DNA from 2 places in the Arthrobacter sp. Y-9 genome. Region 1 is predicted to be linked to the other one. Evidence: predicted binding sites of a transcription regulator. Region 1 holds the regulator's gene; the other holds the start of a gene.
The links. Region 1 encodes HrcA, which represses chaperone genes, less so after heat shock. Its sites were predicted from a motif close to TTNGCACTCGNNNNNNNCGAGTGCNAA; they were not measured.
Positions count from the first base shown of each region.

Region 2: a site for HrcA is predicted at 4,638-4,664, ahead of groES (co-chaperone GroES). Genes of this name have one in related genera too.

Region 1 is NZ_CP121463.1:1,728,941-1,738,171, forward strand. It holds gene lepA (translation elongation factor 4) at 76-1,935, shown strand; gene hemW (radical SAM family heme chaperone HemW) at 1,939-3,168, shown strand; gene P9849_RS07605 (DUF4870 domain-containing protein) at 3,243-3,731, opposite strand; gene P9849_RS07610 (DUF3097 domain-containing protein) at 3,811-4,653, opposite strand; gene hrcA (heat-inducible transcriptional repressor HrcA) at 4,779-5,792, shown strand; gene dnaJ (molecular chaperone DnaJ) at 5,853-6,977, shown strand; gene P9849_RS07625 (16S rRNA (uracil(1498)-N(3))-methyltransferase) at 6,980-7,732, shown strand; gene P9849_RS07630 (GerMN domain-containing protein) at 7,753-8,679, opposite strand; gene P9849_RS07635 (PhoH family protein) at 8,963-9,231, shown strand, end outside.
Region 2 is NZ_CP121463.1:2,688,451-2,700,064, reverse strand. It holds gene P9849_RS12150 (shikimate 5-dehydrogenase) at 1-562, shown strand, start outside; gene P9849_RS12145 (hypothetical protein) at 714-2,798, shown strand; gene P9849_RS12140 (class I SAM-dependent methyltransferase) at 2,888-4,111, opposite strand; gene P9849_RS12135 (hypothetical protein) at 4,193-4,579, shown strand; gene groES (co-chaperone GroES) at 4,791-5,087, shown strand; gene groL (chaperonin GroEL) at 5,192-6,802, shown strand; gene P9849_RS12120 (hypothetical protein) at 6,891-7,898, opposite strand; gene P9849_RS12115 (PadR family transcriptional regulator) at 7,895-8,260, opposite strand; gene P9849_RS12110 (acyltransferase family protein) at 8,433-10,529, shown strand; gene guaB (IMP dehydrogenase) at 10,666-11,614, shown strand, end outside.

The sequences.
Region 1 (9,231 bases):
CCTGTTCCGCATGCCCGGCTTCATGCCGGAGCCGCGCCGGAAGGACCGCCCGAAGGCAACAGTAAGGACTCCTGAGTGTCTCCCATGGCCCGCACTGCACCGGTGCCCGCCGCGACTGATCCGTCCGTGATCCGCAACTTCTGCATCATCGCGCACATCGATCACGGCAAGTCGACCCTCGCCGACCGCATGCTGCAGCTGACCGGCGTGGTCCAGCCCCGGGACATGAAGGCCCAGTACCTGGACCGCATGGACATCGAGCGCGAGCGTGGCATCACCATCAAGTCCCAGGCCGTCCGCATGCCCTGGGAGTTCGAGGGCACGAACTACGCGCTGAACATGATCGACACCCCGGGCCACGTGGACTTCACCTACGAGGTCTCCCGCTCGCTGGCCGCCTGTGAAGGCGCGATCCTCCTGGTGGACGCCGCGCAGGGCATCGAAGCCCAGACGCTGGCCAACCTCTACCTGGCCATGGAGAACGATCTGACGATCATCCCCGTGCTCAACAAGATCGACCTGCCCGCCGCCCAGCCGGAGAAGTACGCGGCGGAACTGGCCAACCTCATCGGCGGCAAGCCCGAGGACGTGCTGATGGTCTCCGGCAAGACCGGCGTCGGCGTCGAGGGCCTCCTGGACAAGATCGTCCAGGACCTGCCGGCGCCCGTCGGCGATCCGGCCGCGCCTGCGCGTGCCATGATCTTCGACTCCGTGTACGACACCTACCGCGGCGTGGTCACGTATGTCCGCGTCGTGGACGGCAAGCTGTCGCCGCGTGAGCGCATTCAGATGATGTCCACCAAGGCGAGCCACGAACTCCTCGAGATCGGTGTAAGCTCTCCGGAGCCCGTGCCGACCAAGGGGCTGGGCGTCGGCGAGGTCGGCTACCTCATCACCGGTGTGAAGGACGTCCGCCAGTCCAAGGTCGGTGACACCGTCACCACGCTGCACAAGCCCGCCTCGGAGTCCCTCGGCGGGTATGAGGACGCCAAGCCCATGGTGTTCTCCGGCCTGTACCCCCTGGACGGCACGGACTACCCGGTGCTCCGTGACGCGCTGGAGAAGCTGATGCTCAACGACGCGGCACTCGTGTACGAGCCGGAGACGTCCGCGGCCCTCGGTTTCGGCTTCCGCGTGGGCTTCCTCGGCCTGCTCCACCTGGAGATCACCCGTGAGCGCCTGGAGCGCGAGTACAAGCTGGATCTGATCTCCACCGCTCCGAACGTGGAGTACGAGGTGACCCTCGAAGACAAGAAGGTCGTCCACGTCACGAACCCGAGCGAATACCCCGTCGGCAAGGTCGCCGAGGTGCGCGAGCCGATGGTGTCCGCCACGATCCTGGCGCCGAACGAGTTCGTCGGCGCCATCATGGAGCTGTGCCAGTCCCGGCGAGGCATCCTGGGCGGGATGGACTACCTCTCGGAGGACCGCGTGGAGATCCGGTACCGGCTCCCGCTGGCGGAGATCGTCTTCGACTTCTTCGACACCCTGAAGTCCAAGACCCGCGGCTACGGCTCGCTGGACTGGAAGGCCGACGGCGACCAGGTCGCCGACCTGGTCAAGGTCGACATCATGCTCCAGGGCGAGACGGTGGACGCCTTCAGTGCGATCACCCACCGCGACAAGGCCTACTCCTACGGCGTCATGATGACCTCCAAGCTGCGGGAGCTCATTCCCCGTCAGCAGTTCGAGGTCCCCATCCAGGCCGCCATCGGCGCGCGCATCATCGCCCGCGAGAACATCCGCGCCATCCGCAAGGACGTGCTCGCCAAGTGCTACGGCGGTGACATCAGCCGTAAGCGCAAGCTGCTGGAGAAGCAGAAGGAAGGCAAGAAGCGCATGAAGATGGTGGGCCGCGTCGAGGTCCCGCAGGAAGCCTTCATCGCCGCGCTGAGCAACGACGAAGGCAACGGCAAGGACAAGGCCAAGAAGTAGCCCATGCCCAGTGCGCTTCCTCTCGGTGACCCGGCACCAGCGGACGGGCTCCTGGATGCCCAGGCCAGGGAGGGCGCGCAGGAGCGCGCCTTCAGCCTGTACATCCACGTGCCGTACTGCACGGTCCGCTGTGGTTACTGCGACTTCAACACCTACACCGCGACGGAACTCGGCGGCGGCGCGAGCCAGGACGAGTACGCCGGCACCGCCCTGTCCGAGCTGGACTTCGCGGCCGGAGTCCTGGAGCGCTCCGGCGTTCCGTCGCGCCCCGTGTCCACCGTGTTCTTCGGTGGAGGCACGCCGACCCTGCTGAACCCGGACGAACTGGGGGCCCTTCTGGGCCGTGCCCGGGATCTCTGGGGTCTGGAACCGGGCGCGGAGGTCACCACCGAGGCGAATCCCGAGACGGTCACCGAGGGGTCCCTGGCGCGGCTCGCGGAAGCCGGCTTCACCCGCGTGTCCTTCGGCATGCAGTCCGCCGTCCCGCATGTGCTCAAGACGCTGGACCGGGTCCACCGGCCTGAGCGGGTTCCGCAGGTGGTGGAATGGGCCCGGGCCGCCGGCCTCAACGTGAGCCTGGACCTCATCTACGGGACGCCGGGGGAGTCGCTGGCCGATTGGGAGCGTTCCCTGGACGCCGCCCTCGCCTGCGAGCCCGACCACCTGAGCGCATACGCCCTCATCATCGAGGACGGCACGAAGCTCGCAGCCCAGATCCGGCGTGGCGAAGTCCCTGATGTGGACGACGACGATCACGCGGACAAGTACGAGCTCGCCGAGCAGCGCCTCGCAGCGGCCGGCTTCGACTGGTACGAGGTCAGCAACTGGGCCCGCGAACCGGGCCAGGAATGCCGGCACAACCTCGCGTACTGGCGAGGCGACGACTGGTGGGGGATCGGCCCTGGCGCCCACTCGCACGTCGGCGGGGTGCGCTGGTGGAACGTCAAGCACCCGCGCGCCTATGCGCAGCGCCTCGGGGACGGCGTCTCGCCGGCCGCGGGCAAGGAAGTGCTCGACGGCGGCACGCGCTACCTCGAGGATGTCCTCCTGCGCGTCCGGCTGGCTGAAGGCCTGCCCCCCTCGGCGCTCCACGCCGAGGGGCGCACCGCCGTCGCGGGCCTGATCGCGGACGGCCTCATCGACCCGCAGGCCGCCTTCAAGGGCACCGTGCGCCTGAGTCTGCGGGGACGCCTCCTGGCCGACGCCGTCGTGCGCCGTCTGCTGCCGGACTGACCCTGCCGCCCACCACCCGGGAGCCTTCAGGGCATGAAAAAGGCGGAACCCCTTCGCGGGGTTCCGCCTTTCGGCTACTTGATGAGCCGCAGGTTGTACTTGTAGCGGTACGGCTGGCCCCTGTTGACGTGGACGCCGGCGATCACGGAGAACACGGTGAGGGCGATCCAGATCAGGGCCGCGATGACCGCGAAGATCCCGCCGATCCAGGGGATGAGGCTCAGGATGTTCGCCACGACGGCCACCAGCGTGGGCGGCAGAGTGAAGTTGAGGGCTTCCTTCGACTCCTGGGCCGTGAACGGCCCGCGGTCTTTGAAGATCAGGTAGATCAGGAGCGAGGGGATGAAGCCGAGGATGCCGCCGAAGTGGGCCAGCATGGCCCACTGCCGGTCCTCGCTGGAACTCAAGGGCTCCGGCACGGCGCTGGCGCCCGTGTAGGGGTGCTCTCCAGAGGCCTGGCCGGCACTGTTCTGGGCCGGGCCGCCGTTCATGCCGGACGCGGAGCGCGGCTGATCACCCGGGGAGGATGCTCCCTGGGGCTTCGGTCCGGATGCGTCAGACACAGCACTTACTCCTGAGATAGTTCCGGATCACAGGCAGGACCCGTGACGGCGTTTCCTACTCAGCATAGTGGCTGGGAGGTCAGGCCGTGAGGAAATCGATGACCTCCTCGACACGCCCCAGCAGGCTCGGTTCCAGGTCAGCGTAGCTTCGGACCGTGGAGAGCAGTTTCTGCCAGCCCAGGCCGATGTCCTCCGCCGTGGCATGAGGCCAGCCGAAGGCCTGAAGAATGCCGGTCTTCCAGTCCGTGCCACGGGGGATCTGCGGCCAGGCCGGGATGCCGAGGGTCTGGGGTTTGATGGCCTGCCACACGTCGACGTACGGATGGCCCACCACCAGGACGTTCCCACTGACGCCCGGCTTGCGCATCAGGGCGTCGACGATCCGCTGTTCCTTCGAACCGGGAACCAGGTGATCGACCAGGATGCCGAGCTTGCGGCCGGGGCCGGGACCGAAGGCGGCCACCGCCGCTTCCAGATCGTCGATGCCGTGCAGAGGCTCGACGACGATGCCCTCCACCCGCAGATCGTCGCCCCAGACGCGCTCAACGAGTTCGGCGTCGTGCTTGCCTTCCACCCAGATCCGGCTGGCGAGGGCCGTGCGGGCCTTGGTGTCGACGTGGAGGGAACCACTGGCGGTCCGGCGTGGTCCCTGCTGGGCCGGTGGGGTGGCTCGTGGCGGGACGACCTTGACCGCTTCGCCGTCCAGGAGGAACCCGAACCCGAGCTGGAAGGAACGCTCCTTGCCCCGGCGGTCCTCCAGGCTGAGGATGTGCATCCCGCCGGACTTCTCCACACGCGTCACGGCGCCGACCCAGCCCGTCTGGACCTCTTCGAGGACCATGCCCCGTTCCACCGGCACCTCGCGCAGCTGCTTCTTGGCGGGTGCGCTGAGGTCCTGAGGTCCCCAGGAATGGATGGACATGAAGCCTCCTGCTGTTCTCCGCCTGGCGATGTCCCGGGTCCGGGGCAGGCATACTAGAATTAGCACTTAGAGAGGTAGAGTGCTAAGAGAAACGCCGAAGAGCAAGAGCATGTGGAGGTGGCCGAGTGAGTGATCCTCGTCGTCTCGAAGTCCTGCGCGCGATCGTGGAGGACTACGTCCACTACCGCGAGCCCGTGGGATCCAAGGTCCTGGTCGAGCGCCATCAGCTGGGCGTGTCCAGCGCGACCATCCGCAACGACATGGCGGCGCTGGAGGAGGAGGGGCTGATCGCGGCCCCGCACACGAGCGCCGGCCGCATTCCCACGGACAAGGGATACCGGCTCTTCGTGGACCAGCTGGCCTCGGTCAAGCCGTTGTCCGCCGCCGAACGCCGCGCGATCCACTCGTTCCTGGACGGCGCCTCCGATCTGGATGACGCGCTGGAGCGTTCGGCCCGTCTGCTGTCCCAGCTGACCCGCCAGGTGGCGGTGGTGCAGTATCCCAAGGCCAGCCAGGCGCGGCTGCGGCATCTGGAGGTGGTCGCGCTCGGCGGCTCGCAGGTGCTGCTCGTGCTCATCACGGACACGGGGTCGGTGGACCAGCGCGTCGTGGACCTCGGTCAGGTCCTGGCCGAGTCCGACGTCGCCGTGCTGAGGACGCTGTTCCTCGCGGGGTGCGCGAACCAGCCGCTCGACACCCTCCGGGAGACCGTCCCGGTCCTGACCGCGACGGTGACGCCCGGCCTGCAGCAGCCGGCCGCTGTTCTCGCCGCGGCGCTGCTGTCCCTGCTCGATTCGAGCGCCGAAGACCGGATCGTCCTGGCGGGGACCGCGAATCTCGCCCGCGCGACCATGGACTTCCCCCTCAGCATCGGCCCGGTCCTGGAGGCTCTCGAGGAGCAGGTGGTCATGCTGCGGCTCCTGACCGAGATGCACCAGGATCAGCACGGCGTGGCCATCAGCATCGGACGCGAGAACCCGTTCGACGAGCTCGCGGGAACCTCGGTGGTGGCCACCGGCTATGGCAAGGGCGCCGCTTCGAAGGTGGGCGTCCTCGGCCCCACGCGCATGGACTACCCGTCCTCCATGGCTGCCGTGCGCGCCGTCGCCCGCTACCTTTCACGGATTCTGGCGGGGTGACCTCATCGGTCGCCCGACGCCACAGCAAGTCACCCAACAGAGGAAGAGAAGTACACACACGTGAGCAGTCACTATGAAGTCCTCGGAGTCCCGCGCGACGCCAGCGGCGAGGAGATCAAGAAGGCCTACCGCAAGCTCGCGCGGACCCTCCACCCGGATGTGAACCCCGGGGAGGACGCCGCCGAGCAGTTCAAGGCCGTGACGCACGCCTACGAGGTCCTCTCGGATCCCGAGAAGCGCCGGGTCTACGACACCACGGGCAATGAGAACGGCACCGACAACGGCTTCGGCGGATACTCCGGCTCCGGCTTCGCCTTCCAGGACATCTTCGACACCTTCTTCGGTGGCGGCGGCGCCGCTGCCGGCCCGGCCTCCCGCGTGCGGCGCGGTCAGGACGCGCTCGTCGAGGTCCGGATCGATCTCAAGGACGCCGTGTTCGGCGTGGAGAAGACGCTCGAGCTGGAGACGGCCGTGGTGTGCGAGACCTGCGACGGCAGCTGCTGCCAGCCGGGCACGAGCCCGGAGCGCTGCGACATCTGCCACGGCGCCGGTCAGGTGCAGCGCCCCATGCGCTCCATCCTGGGCCAGGTCATGACGGCCGCCACGTGCCCCAGCTGCCAGGGCTTCGGCACCGTCATCAAGGACCCGTGCAATGAGTGCAACGGCCAGGGCCGGGTGCGTTCACACCGGTCGCTCTCCATCAAGATCCCCGCGGGCGTGAGCACCGGGACCCGGATCCAGCTCTCCGGTCACGGGGAAGCCGGCATCGCCGGCGGCCCTTCGGGTGATCTGTACGTCCAGGTGAAGGTGAACCCGGACAAGACCTACACGCGCGACGGCGACGACCTGCACGCGGCTCTCAAGGTCCCCATGACCGCGGCCGCCCTCGGGACCGACGTCGAGCTGGAGACGTTCGACGGTCCGCAGTCGATCACCATCAAGCCCGGCACGCAGTCCGGCGAGGTGATCACCCTTCACGAGCTTGGCGTCACGCATCTGCGGGGTTACGGCCGTGGGGATCTGAAGGTCCGCATCCAGGTGGAGACTCCCACGAAGCTCGACGCCGAACAGGAAGAGCTCCTCCGCCAGCTCGCCGGTCTCCGCGAGGAGGAGTTCACCGCAGGCAGGCTCGCCAGCAGCGGCGGGATGTTCGCCAAGCTCCGCGACAAGTTCGGCAACCTCTAGCCATGAGCAATCCGGTCTTCTTCGCCCCCGCCGGTTCCCTCGACCAGGTGGAACCCGCAGGCCTGGTCACCGTCGACGGCGCCGAGGCCCGGCACGCCGTGACGGTCAAACGGCTCTCACCGGGGGAGGGCGTGGATCTCGTCGACGAGCAGGGGACCCGTGTCATCGGCGAGGTCGAGTCGTCCGACTCCGGTGAACTGGTGGTGCGCGCGCTCAAGATCGTGCGTGAGCCCTCGCCGTCGCCCCGGCTGATCCTCGTGCAGGCCCTCGCCAAGGGGGACCGGGACGAACAGGCCATCGAGAGCGCCACCGAGCTGGGGATCGACGGCGTCATCCCGTGGCAGTCGGATCGGTCCATCGTTCGCTGGCGCGGCGACCGGGCGGTGAAGGCCCTGGCCAAGTGGCGGTCCGTGGTCCGGGCGGCCACCAAGCAGTCGCGCCGGGCCCGCACCCCGGAGGTCGAGGACGTTCTTGACTCCGCCGGTCTCGCCCGGCGGATCGCCCAGGGAGGCGCGGCGTTCATCCTTCACGAGGATGCGGCCACGTCCCTGGCCTCGCAACTGGGTGACGTGGCGGCGCTGGAAGGCGATGTCCTGCTGATCGTGGGTCCGGAAGGCGGGATCTCCCCGGCGGAGGTGGCGGCCTTCGAAGCCGCCGGAGCCCGGATGGCACTCCTTGGACCGCACGTGCTGCGGTCCTCCTCGGCGGGGCCGGCTGCCCTCGTGGTGGCGAGCACCGTCCTCGGCCGCTGGTGATCTGACGGGGCGCTGCGGCGTCAGCGGATGGTGACGCTCTTCGAATCCTCGACCGGCTGTGAGCCGCCGGGAACGATGGTGGACACGGTCAGCTCGTAGTGCCCCTTCGGCAGCACCGTCCGGGCGCTGAACCGGCCCACCTTCTCCGCCGTCGTCGTCAGGGCCACCGTGGCCGACGAGATCACGTCCTGGCCGGCGGGGGAGCCGGCCGGGGAGATCGACCAGGTCACGTTCTTCTGGCCTCCCAGCACCACGCCGTTGAAGGACAGCGTCCCCGAACTGAGCACGGCCTCGTCCTGGGGGACCATGATGCGGACGGGGGAGAGGAACGCCAGGTCCCGGTGGAACGGCAGGTTCAGCGGGATCGAACCGAACGCCTCGACGTCATTGCGTCCGTCGATGAGGAGGACGACCTCCGGCTCCACCGAGGAATCGACCATCCCCGACGCGCGGGCGGCGGACACTGCCGTGAAGGCCAGCTGCTGCAGAGCCCGCTTGGCCATGGACGGGTCCAGATTCTTGGAGAAGGCGTCGGCGCTGACATCGACCGTGATGGTGGAGGCCCCGGAGATCGAGGCCGCCAGGCGGTGCGGGGCCTGCCAGGCGGTGAAGTAATCGGGGTCCTCGGGCTTCTCAGCCATCATGACCTTGAGGGCGGACGTGACGGGATCGTCCACGGCTCCCGTCTTGCGGGGCTCCGAGAAGAGGTAGGCGTTGCCGCCCGTGCGTCCGATCCAGTAGATCTGCACCTGGGTCTCGGTGTCCGCCGTGCCGCTCGGAGCAGCGGTGACCTCCGGCACGGAGGTGGCCAGCGACTGCGGGTCCGGCAGGCCGGAGGAGACGGTGCCGGAGGGCGTCGCGGTGCACGCGGACAGGAGCGCGGCCGCGAGCGGGAGGGCCAGAAGGCGCGCAGGAAGTCGCCGACGTCGGGTGCTGACCATGCTCACCGTGCCTCTCCTGATCCCGGATAGAAGGCGCCTCACGGCCGGTGGCCGGTGGTCGCCCATGCGAAAGGGCCTGCTCATCAGCATGCCCCGCATTCCACCTTGCCACAGCGCATCGGCTCAGCGGGCGCCAGGACGGGTGGGCGGCCGAAGTGCAATCCGATTGATACCCCGCTGTGCCCAAGCCGTGACCGTCCGGCGTCCTGACGTAGACTTTCAGCAGGCCATGGACTTCATGGCCGCACGATTTCCAGGAAAGGGATATCCGGTCGCGAGGGCCGGCACCATGAGCGAAGAAACCATGCCATCGGGGGCCCTGTCAGGTCATGCCGATTTCCCGCACAGCACGCCCCTCTCGCGGACCGAAGTGGTCCACTTCGACACGGGCACGGCGATGGTGCGGGCGCTGGGCGCCCACGACGAATCCCTGCGCGGCCTCGAGGCGGCCTTCCCCAGCGTGACGTTCCATGTGCGCGGCAATGAGCTGACGCTGAAGGGTCCCAGCGAGAACGTGCAGCTGGCACACCGATTGGTACTGGAGCTGAAGTCGTTGTC
Region 2 (11,614 bases), 960 kb from region 1:
CGTCAATGACGACGGCGTCCTGACCGCCTACAACACCGACTACCAGGCCGTGGAGCGCCTCCTCGCCGAGAATCGGGTCGACAGCGGGCTGTCCGTCATGCTCCGCGGCTCCGGCGGCATGGCGAAGGCCGTGGTCGCCGCCTTCCGGGATGCCGGCTTCCGCAACGTCACCGTCGTCGCGCGCAACGAGGAGAAGGGCCGCGCCCTCGCTGGGCTGTACGGCTTCGCCTGGCAGGCCGACGACGACGGCGGCCACCTCGCGGACGGGTCGCAGGCCCAGGTGCTGGTCAATGTCACTCCGCTCGGCATGCGCGGCGCCGAGGAGGACGCGCTGTCCTTCCCGCAGTCGGCGATCGAGGCGGCCGAGCTGGTGTTCGACGTCGTCGCCATGCCGTCCGAGACTCCTCTGCTGAAGGCCGCCCGCGCCGCCGGCAAGCCCGTGATCACGGGCGCCGAAGTGGCGTCGATCCAGGCGGAGGAGCAGTTCGTGCTGTACACCGGGGTGCGTCCGGACGCGGAGCTCGTCCGCGAGGCGAGCGAGTTCTCCCGCCGCGAGGCCTGACAAGCCGCCCGCCGCAAGCCCTTCACAGCTCCTGTGCAGTCCTGTCCGGACCCCTTGGCGGCGCATCACTAAACCGTTATAGTTCCTGGCAGCGGCGCAGCGCTGCGCCGCCAGCGACCTGAAGGGCGGTATCTGAATGTCCAGTTCCAGCATGACCAGCAGGCGAACCTTCCTCACCGTGGGCGGAGCGGGCCTGGCCGGAGTGCTCGGCCTCGCCACGGCCCCCGCGGCCTCGGCTGCCGGCGGCGCCTCGGCGGGAGTGCATCCCGTCATGGCGCCGGCCGGCGTCCCCGTGCCGGGCAGCGGCGGCATCCCGGCCGGGCCGTCCACCTTCGGGTGGAATCCCCGGGACCTGCTCGACTTCGACCCCGCGACCACCCCGTGGGGCCGGCATCTGCGGTGTCTCCTGCCGCGGGCCGAACGCATCGCGCCGTTCGCGCCGACGCAGGCCCACCCCGACCTCGACCCGGCCGTCCAGCTGTCCACCCTGACCATCGACGACGCCGGTTCGGTCTACGAAGGGCGGAACCAGGCGATCGGCCAGGAACCGTATGTGTACACGCAGCGGTACTGGCCGTACATCGACATCTGGGGGACCTGGCACGGACAGGTGCTCGCCTCCGTGCCGGATGACGTGGTGAAGAACCCGTCCGCCCCGGGCCGTGACTACGGCGTCATCGACATCCCGAACCCCGGATGGACCGAAGCCGCGCACAAGAACGGCGCCCGTGCCATCGGCGGCTGGTTCTGGCCCCGCAGCACCACGGCGTTCGATGAGTTCCTCGTGCAGCGCGCCGACGGCGGATTCCCGGTGGGGGACAAGATCGTGGAGCTGAAGCAGTACTTCGGTTTCGACGGGCTCTTCATCAACCAGGAGGCCTCGATCACCAAGGCTCAGGTGGGCAAGCTGTTCGAGCTCTTCCGGTACATCAAGTCGATCGACCCGGACTTCTATCTGCAGTACTACGATGCGGTGCTGCCGGACAGCGGAGTCCTGGACTATCAGAACGAACTCAACGCCCGGAACCTGCCCTCGCTCGGCACGCCGGGGGACCGCGCCGTCGACTCCATCTTCATCAACTACGACTGGCCGCGCGTGGATCCGGGCCTGCGGAACAGCGCGGCCGCCGTCAAGGCCGCCGGCTTCGACCCCCGCGAGGTCGGTTTCGCCGGGGTGGAGCACCAGAAGGGCGGCTTCCGTCCGATGGAGTGCTTCGGGGACCTGGCGGCGCCGGGGAAGCCCGGACCGCTCTCGGTCGCGCTCTTCGTGGACAGCGAGTTCTGGCTGGACGCCGCTCACCGTGGCGAGGTCCATGACCCGGAGGGCCGTGCGCGGTACCGCGATCTGGAGCAGAAGTTCTGGTCCGGGCCCACCGGGAATCCGGCGGAATCGGGCCGGCTGGAGCCGCGCAAGCCTCCATACCGCAGCGACGTGCTGAACTACCGGCAATGGGACGGCATCGCCCATTCCGTGGTCGAGCGCTCGCCGTACGGTGCGCTGCCGATCGTGCACTCGTTCAACGTGGGCGTCGGGTCGTCGTTCAGTGTCGGGGGACGGGCGGTCAGCTCGCGGGGCTGGGACAGCCAGGGCATCGCCGACCCCTCGCTCAGCTGGCAGTACTGGACCGAGGGCCGGCTCGCCGTCGCGCTGGATGAGACCGCCTCCTACGACAGCGGCCACAGCCTCTCCGTCTCCGGCACGGGCGTGCTGCACCTCTTCAAGACCGACCTCCGCCAGAGCCGTGCGGTGCAGGTGGAGGTGGTCGCGAGCCCCGGTCTGACCCTGGAAGTCGGGGTCACCCGCCGGTCGAAGCCGGGCCGCATCGAGTGGCGGCCTCTCACGCGCGACGGCGGCCCGTCAGCCCCGTGGGCGCCGCACCGCGGCGTCATCCCGGCCGACCGCGACGCCGTCGTGCGGCTCTCGCTGCGGATCAGCGGCGCCGGACGGCTCGGACGCCTGTCCTTCCGCGAGTCGGGGGCCACGACGGCGCCCGCGGCGGTGCGTGGCCTGGCGGTCCGGACGGTCGGTGGCGGCACGGACGTGGAACTCACCTGGGCCCTCGGCAGCGGCGCGACCGCGTATGACGTGTTCCAGGGGGACGCGTGGCTCGGCAGGACGCACCGGGACGCGTTCTTCTCCCCGGCGGTGGACCTGGCTTCGGGCCGGACGTTCTCCGTGGTGCCGATCTCGGCCGCAGGAGTCCGCGGGACGGCCACTCGGGTCACGCTCGCGTGATGCGGCGCCCTGAGGCGCTGTTCGCCGGTCACTGTCACCGCGGACAGCGCCTCAGGGCCGGCTCACGTCGGGCTCGGCCCGACACCCGCTCAGCCGCGGTCGACCGGCTCCACCACGATCACCACGCGGTCCTGGCCGATCCTGGTCAGGACCAGGGTGGCGTGGTTCCCTCCCTTGCGCGGCTTGCCCGGCAGGAGGAGTTTCCGGAGTTCCTCGGGGGTGACGGCGGTGCCGCGCTTCTTGATGTCGAGGCTGCTCACGTCGTGGGCTTTGACCCAGTTCCGGAGAGCCTTGACGTTGTACGGCATGGTCTCGAGGATGCGGTAGCTCCGCGCGAAGGGCGTTGCAAGAGCCTTCTCGCTTGCGAGGTAGGCGATCTGAGGATCGAGGAAGTGCGCCCCGATCCGTTCCGCCAGATCCGAGACGAGCCCGGCGCGGATGACGGCGCCGTCGGGCTCGTGCAGGAAGCCCTCCACCGGGCCGGTCAGCGCCTCCGGGCTCTCGCCGAACTCTGTCCCGGAGGTGAGTTCCACTCGACCCGCGGGTGTCAGCAGGAGCGCCGAGCGCCGGACGCCCTCCCGCGCCAGGGCGTTGAACCAGAGGGTGACCTCCGTGACGTCGCCGTCCACGGACACCCACTGGGCCTCGCAGCCCGCCGGGATCGATTCGTGGGGCATGCCCGGGCCGAACTTCACACCCACGGCCTTCTCCTCCGCGGCGAGGCGCTCCACGAAGGACAGGGGAGGGGAGAACGCTTCGGGGTCCCACAGCCTGGCCGAGCCGGACGTGGAGACCTCCCGGCGCGCGGGATCCAGCCACACGCCGTCGTACTCCGCGAGGTCCAGCGTAGTGGCGTCCGTGTGCAGCACGCGCGCCTCCGGGAAGGACCGCAGATTCACGGCGGCGCAGGCGGCGGTCTCCTCGTCCCGCTCGACGGCGGTGACGTCGAGGTTGAGGGACGCCAGGGCCAGCGCGTCGGCGCCGAGGCCGCAGCCGAGGTCGATCACGCGTGTCACCCCGGCCCGGCGGTACCGTTCGGCGTGCAGGGCCGCGACGTTGAGCCGGGTTGCCTGTTCCAGGCCGGCCGGGGTGAAGAACATGTCCTGCGCGAACGGACCGAACTTCGCCTCCGCCTTCGCCCGGAGCCGGCTCTGGGTCAGCAGGGCGGCGACCAGGGCCGGATCATGTCCCTCTTTACGGAGCCGGAGGTTCTGCGCCAGGGCGTCCTTCTCGGAGTAGGGTTCCAGCGAGTTCAGCAGGGAGAAGGCCTCGGCAGTGAGCAGGGGCGCGATCTGGCCGTCGGGGGTGGGCATGGTTCCAGCCTAGTGCGCGGGCCGGCGGCGGAAGGGTCGCGGGCGGAGCGGGCGTCCAGCCATGGCCGGTAGGCTGGCAGTATGAGCGCCCACCAGCCCAGATCATCCGCCTCGAGCTCCCGGAAGGTGCTGGTGGCCCTGCTCGGCGAGTATTCGCGGGCCCTGCTGATCGTGGGCGTGGTCGTGCTCCTCGTGGCCTTCGCCGTCCTGGGTGTGCTGTGGGTCCTCGACACGTTCAATGCCGCCGTGTACTCCGTGGACGGCAAGAACATCGCCGACGCCACCGAGGAGGCGAAGGGGCTGCGGGAGATCTACTCGCCCGTGCGCGCCGGGGCCTGGGTGGTCCTCATCCTCGCCGCCGTGTTCGCCGCACTCGGGGCCGTGGGGCTCTATCTCAACCGCGACAACCGTCCGAAGGGGCAGGATCCTGAGCAGGGCGACCTGGGCGTCGAGGACATCCTCGACTGACCGTGCCCCGGCCCCGCGCCGAACGTCGAGGCGGAGGTGTTCCGCCGATGACGAATAGTTGGCACTCGCCTTGACCGAGTGCTAACGCATCCCTACAGTTGCTATTAGCACTCGTACCCCTCGGGTGCTAAGCCCAAGGTTGCTGCCGGCACCGCGACGACGGTTGGCACCGCGGCTGAAGACGTAAGAAATCTCATGCAAAGGAGAGATCGTGTCGGTCTCCATCAAGCCTCTTGAGGATCGTATTGTCATCCGCCAGCTCGCCGCTGAAGTGACCACCGCTTCCGGCCTGGTCATCCCGGACTCCGCTCAGGAGAAGCCGCAGGAAGGCGAAGTCGTGGCCGTTGGCCCCGGCCGCGTGGACGACAATGGCAACCGTGTTCCGATCGACGTTGCCGTGGGCGATGTCGTGCTGTACTCCAAGTACGGCGGCACCGAGGTCAAGGCCGGCGGTGAGGAGTACCTCGTGCTGTCCTCCCGCGATGTCCTGGCGATCATCGTCAAGTAACGCCCCTACAGCTCATGTAGCGCAGATCCCCGCACCATGACCGGGTGCCCGGCCTGGCCGGTGCCCCCTGTCGGTGACGGGGATCTGCTCTTGAAAGGACACTCATGGCAAAGCAACTGGCGTTCGACGACGCCGCACGCCGCGCGCTCGAGGCCGGTATCGACAAGCTGGCCAACACGGTCAAGGTCACCCTCGGCCCGCGCGGCCGCAACGTCGTGCTGGACAAGAAGTGGGGCGCGCCCACCATCACGAACGATGGTGTGACCATCGCCCGTGAAGTCGAGCTGGACGACCCCTACGAGAACCTTGGCGCACAGCTCGCCAAGGAGGTCGCCACCAAGACCAACGACGTGGCCGGCGATGGCACCACCACCGCCACCGTTCTGGCCCAGGCCCTCGTCAAGGAAGGCCTCCGCAACGTGGCCGCCGGCGCTGCTCCGGGCGAGATCAAGCGTGGCATCGAGACCGCGGTGGAAGCCGTGGCCGATCGCCTTCTGGAGAACGCCCGTGAAGTGGAGGGCAACCACGTCGCGAACGTGGCCGCCATCTCCGCGCAGTCCGAGGAGATCGGCGAGCTGCTCGCCGAGGCCTTCGGCAAGGTCGGCAAGGATGGTGTCATCACCATCGAAGAGTCCTCCACCACCCAGACCGAGCTGGTCCTCACCGAGGGCATGCAGTTCGACAAGGGCTTCCTGTCCCCGTACTTCATCACGGACCAGGACCGCCAGGAGGCCGTCCTGGAGGACGCCTTCATCCTGATCAACCAGGGCAAGATCTCCAGCCTTCAGGACCTGCTTCCCCTGCTGGAGAAGACCCTGCAGGCCAACAAGCCGCTCTTCGTGATCGCTGAGGATGTCGACGGTGAGGCTCTGTCCACGCTGATCGTCAACCGCCTGCGCGGCACCCTGAACGTGGTCGCCGTCAAGGCTCCGGGCTTCGGCGACCGCCGCAAGGCCATGCTGCAGGACATCGCGATCCTGACCGGCGCCCAGGTCATCTCCCCGGAGCTGGGCCTGAGCCTGGACCAGGTGGGCCTCGAGGTGCTCGGCACCGCCCGTCGCATCACGGTCACCAAGGACTCCACCACGATCGTGGACGGCGCCGGCACGGCCGACGACGTCGCCTCGCGGGTGGCTCAGCTGCGTGCCGAGCTGGAGCGCACGGACTCCGAGTGGGACCGTGAGAAGCTCCAGGAGCGCCTGGCGAAGCTCGCCGGCGGTATCGGTGTCATCAAGGTCGGCGCCGCCACCGAGGTCGAGCTCAAGGAGAAGAAGCACCGCATCGAGGACGCCGTGTCCTCCACGCGTGCCGCTCTCGAAGAGGGCATCGTCTCCGGCGGTGGTTCCGCTCTGATCCACGCTCTCAAGGCGCTGGATGAGAGCCCGGCCGTCGCCGCCCTGCAGGGTGACGCCGCCGCTGCCGTGGGCATCGTCCGCCGCGCTCTGGCTCAGCCGCTGCGCTGGATCGCCCAGAACGCCGGCTTCGACGGCTTCGTGGTGGTCTCCAAGGTCTCCGAGCTGGAGAACAACCACGGCTTCAACGCCAAGACCGGCGAGTACCAGAACCTCATCGAGGCCGGCGTCATCGACCCGGTCAAGGTGACCCGTTCGGCTCTGCGCAACGCGGCCTCCATCGCCGCGCTGGTGCTGACCACGGAGACCCTGGTCGCCGAGAAGCCCTCCGACGAGGATGAGCACGCAGGTCACCAGCACTGACCCGTCTCTGACACGGAAAGGCCCGGATCCCCCCAATGGATCCGGGCCTTTCGTGTTGTCGGGGCCGGCTCACCGCCGGCGGCTGGGCTCAGCGGCCGGGCGTGGCGCTCGGCTTCGGACTGGTCGGAGCCGGTGTGACCGGCGACGACGGCGCGGGGGAGCGCGGCGCGGACGTCGCACCGGCGCCGGGCACGGCGCTGCCTGGTGTTGCAGGGCCGGGTGTGGTCGGGCTGGGCGCGGGACTCATGCCCGGGGCCACGGCTCCGGACGTGCTCCGCGGCGCGACGACCCACGGGCCGGGATCCTCCGCCGGGGCCAGATCGATCGGGATGCTGGACCCGTCGTTGGTGAAGAACCGGACGTTCTCCAGGCGCGTGCCGTCCGGGCCGTAGACGAAGAACGGTCCCACGACCGAGCCGTTGTGGCAGACGCCGTCGTACAGGGCGCACGATCCTGCGGGGACGTACCCGGTGTACTCCTTGGTGCTGTTCGCCACCGAGATCGCCATGGGGACCGTGACGAGGGATGCCACCACCGTCACCACATTGGTGATCGTCCGCAGCCGGGCAGGCCGGTGTCCGGGCCGGAGGACCTTGGTGCTCCAGCTGACGCTCAGCACCACGCAGAGGATGAAGAACGCCCACGTCAGCGGTCCGTGCGGGAACACGAAGCGCGGGACGCCCGATCCCCACGCCGACGCGATGATCTGATACACCGTCCAGGCCCGGACCACCCACCAGAGCGGTCGCAGCAGGACGAGGAAATCCCAGGTGGCCCGGAGGAGGGGGTATCGATCCGCGGCGAGGCGGAGCTTGGTGACGGCCTCGCGGTATAGGGCGGTGAAGCCACGCACCGCGCCGGACCGGCTCTCGCTCCTGGGGGCGAGTCCGGCGGACGTCCGCAGTTCCGCCGCGTACGAGGCCGGCGATTCCAGCGGCGCCGTCCCGGACTCACGGAACTGCTCCAGGAGGTCGGCGTCGAGGCCTTCGGTCAGCTCGTCGACGTCGTGCTTCGGCAGATCGCCGAGCTCGCGGCGTACGGCCGCCGCGTAGTCGGCGATGGCTGCCGGGACGCCCGTGGTTCCAGTGGTGCTCATTCCGTCTCCTGGGTGGTTTCGGTGGTGCGGGTGCCGGGGAGCGGACCCCCGGAGATCAGCAGGTCCATGCTGCGCGAGAAGTCCTGCCATCCTTTGGCCTGGACCTCCAGCAGGGCCTTGCCCTGCGTGTTGATGCCGTAGTACTTCCGGTGCGGGCCCCCGTCGGAGGGCACGACATAGCTGCTGAGCGCGCCTCCGTTGTAGAGCCGGCGCAACGTGCCGTACACCGAGGCGTCCCCGACCTCCTCGAGTCCCGCCGCGCGGAGCCGTCGGACGACGTCGTAGCCGTAGCCGTCCTCACGCTCCAGCACGGCCAGGACGGCCAGGTCCAGGACACCTTTGAGCAACTGTGTGGTTTCCACGGATCCCCCTTTCCGACCTCATGGTTCGTCCACGGATCTTCTGCACACGACACTACTACGCAATGCACACTAGTCAAGAGTGCGGAGTAGGCCAGTAGGTCCCGAGGAGGCGCATAGCCGGCGCACAGGCTAGAATGTAACGATGAGATAACGCTCCGACGGCTGGATAGGTATGCTCACCGCGACGATGAAGAACGCCCTCACACGGCTCTCTGGAGGCACGGCTCGCACGGCCGGCCCCTCGAGCCCCGACGCGACCCCTTCCGCGGGCGCGGCGCGTTCCTTCCGTCCGGAGATCCAGGGGCTCCGCGCTCTCGCGGTCCTGATGGTCGTCACCTATCACGTCTGGTTCGGGCGCGTGTCCGGAGGCGTGGACGCGTTCCTGCTCATCTCCGCCTTCCTCATGACACTGCAGTTCACGCGGCGCTTCGAACGGGGGCAGCGGGTCAGCCTGCCGAAGCACTACCTCCATGTCTTCCAGAGGCTGCTCCCTGCGGCCGTCCTCGTGATCGTGGTGGTGCTCCTGGCCGTCCGGTTCCTGGTGCCCGCCACGCGCTGGGCCGACATCATCGGCCAGGGCCTCGCCTCGCTGTTCTATGTGGAGAACTGGGCCCTTCAGGCGCAGTCCGTGGACTACTACGCCCCGGACCATTCGCTGGCGAGTCCCTTCCAGCACTTCTGGTCGCTGTCCATCCAGGGGCAGATCTTCATCCTGTGGCCCCTGATCTTCGTGCTCTGCGGAATCCTGGCGCGGAAGTTCGGCTGGAACTACCGCGCGGTGCTGATCCCGGTGTTCTCTGTGGTTTTCGTGGCGTCCTTCATCTTCTCGGTGCAGTACACCGCGAGTCATCAGGCGCTGGCGTACTTCGACACCTTCGCCAGGATGTGGGAGTTCGCGCTGGGAACCCTGCTGGCGCTGGTCCTGCCGTACCTGAATTTCCCCCGCACGGTGCGGATCGTGCTGGGCTGGGCCGGCGTGGCCGCCATGCTGAGCTGTGGGTTCATCCTCGACGTCCAGGGAGCCTTCCCCGGTTATGTCGCCCTGTGGCCGACGCTCGCCGTGTCCGCGGTGCTGGTCGCCGGCGCCACGGAATCCCGGGTGGGGGTCGATCGGATCCTCAGCTCCAAGACCCTGGCGCGGCTCGGTGGGAACTCCTACGCGCTGTATCTCTGGCACTGGCCGGTGCTGACCCTCGCTCTCGTGGTGGCCGACCGGGAGTCCGCGGGCTTCCTGCTGGGCCTGGGCATCATCGTCTTCTCCCTCGCGGCCGCGGTCCTCACCACGCGCTTCGTGGAGAAGCCGCTGCGCAGCTGGAACTGGGTCGAGCGGAGGACGAGCAACGCGGTCGTCGCGACGGTGACGCTCGTGATGTGCGCCGCCGTGCCGCTGACCGCCTGGCGGGTCGACTACAAAGCCAAGTCCATGACGCCCGTGAGCGTCTCCACCGTCACCAACCCGGGCGCCACCAGCCTCGAGCCCGGCTATGTCCCGGAGGAGCAGTCGGCCAGCGCCGTCGTGCCCCAGCCGGAGCGCGTCGGCAGTGACTGGTCCACGCTGGAGGGCGGCTGCGAGGGCGCCTTCAGCCCGAGTCAGGGAGACGAGGTCATCCGCAACTGCGCCCTGCAGCCCGCCGAGGGGACCGCGTCCAAGACCGTTCTGGTGGTGGGTCACTCCCACGCTCAGCAGATGCTCGCCGCGATCAAGCCTCTGGCGGCCCAGCAGAACTGGAACCTCATCGCCGATGTGAAGGGCGGTTGCCCGTACTCCGTGGAGCCCACGGGCAACGAGGAGTGCGACGCGTTCAACGCCGATCTGCGCCAGTACATCAAGCAGCTCAAGCCGGACCTCGTCATCACGATGGCCACCCAGTCCACCCCGGACTCCCCGGACGAGCAGCTGAGCACCGGATTCGAGAGCACTGCCCGCGATCTCGGCGAGCAGGGCATCAAGGTGGTCGGGCTGCGGGACAACCCCCGCTCCTCCAAGAACCTCGCCGAATGCGCGCTGGTCAAGGGCGTCGACAACCCGGCCTGTGTGATGCAGCGGGATCAGGTGCTGCCGGCGGTGCCCGTCTACGCGCCGCTGGAGCCGGTCCTGAAGAACACCACCTTCATCGATCTCAGCGACTACATCTGCCTGCCCACCACGTGCCCGCCGGTGGTGGGGAAGGTGCGGGTGTTCCTGGATTCGAACCATCTGACGGAGACGTTCGTGGACACGCTGGCGGCGCCGTTCGCGTCGGAGTTCACCCGGCTCATCAAGTGGTGAAGCTCACGCGGGCCCGGAGGAACAGCGGCCCCGTCTGTCGCGTTTAGAATTAATCAACTACGCACGGACCAGACCCGTAATGACTGGCTGGTCATCTGTTGCACACCCACCCGGTATCCCCGAAAGAGGCGCACTCATGACCACCCCTGAACACGATCCGTTCGGCTTCGTGGGACTCACCTACGACGACGTCCTGCTCCTGCCCGGCCACACCGACGTCATCCCGTCGGACGCCGACACCTCGTCCCGCATCTCCAAGCGCATCACGGTCCAGACCCCGCTGCTCTCCGCGGCCATGGACACCGTCACCGAATCCCGCATGGCCATCGCCATGGCGCGTCAGGGCGGCCTTGGCGTCATCCACCGCAACCTGTCCATCGCGGACCAGGCGGACCACGTGGACCGCGTGAAGCGCAGCGAATCCGGCATGATCACCAACCCGCTCGTGGTGGGTCCGGACGCCACACTCCTCGAGCTGGACCAGCTCTGCGCCCGCTACCGCGTCTCCGGTCTTCCGGTGGTCGACGCCGACAACCGCCTGCTCGGCATCATCACCAACCGCGACACCCGCTTCGTCCCCGAGAGCGAGTACCCCAACCGCCTCGTGCGCGACGTCATGACCAAGATGCCGCTCGTGACCGGCCGTGTCGGCATCACCCGTGACGAGGCCTCGGACCTCCTCGCGAAGAACAAGATCGAGAAGCTCCCGCTCGTGGATGCGGACGGCCGTCTCCAGGGCCTCATCACCACCAAGGACTTCACCAAGGCGGAGCAGTACCCGCTGGCCACCAAGGACGAGGAAGGCCGCCTCCGCGTGGGCGCCGCCATCGGCTTCTTCGGTGACGGCTGGGAGCGCGCCATGACCCTGGTCGAGGCCGGCGTCGACGCGCTGTTCGTGGACACCGCCAACGGCCACTCGCAGGGCGTGCTGGACATGATCGCCCGTCTGAAGGCCGAGAAGTCCGCCGCGCACGTGGACATCATCGGCGGTCAGGCCGCCACCCGCGAGGGTGCGCAGGCCCTGATCGACGCCGGCGCCGACGGCATCAAGGTCGGCGTGGGCCCGGGCTCCATCTGCACCACGC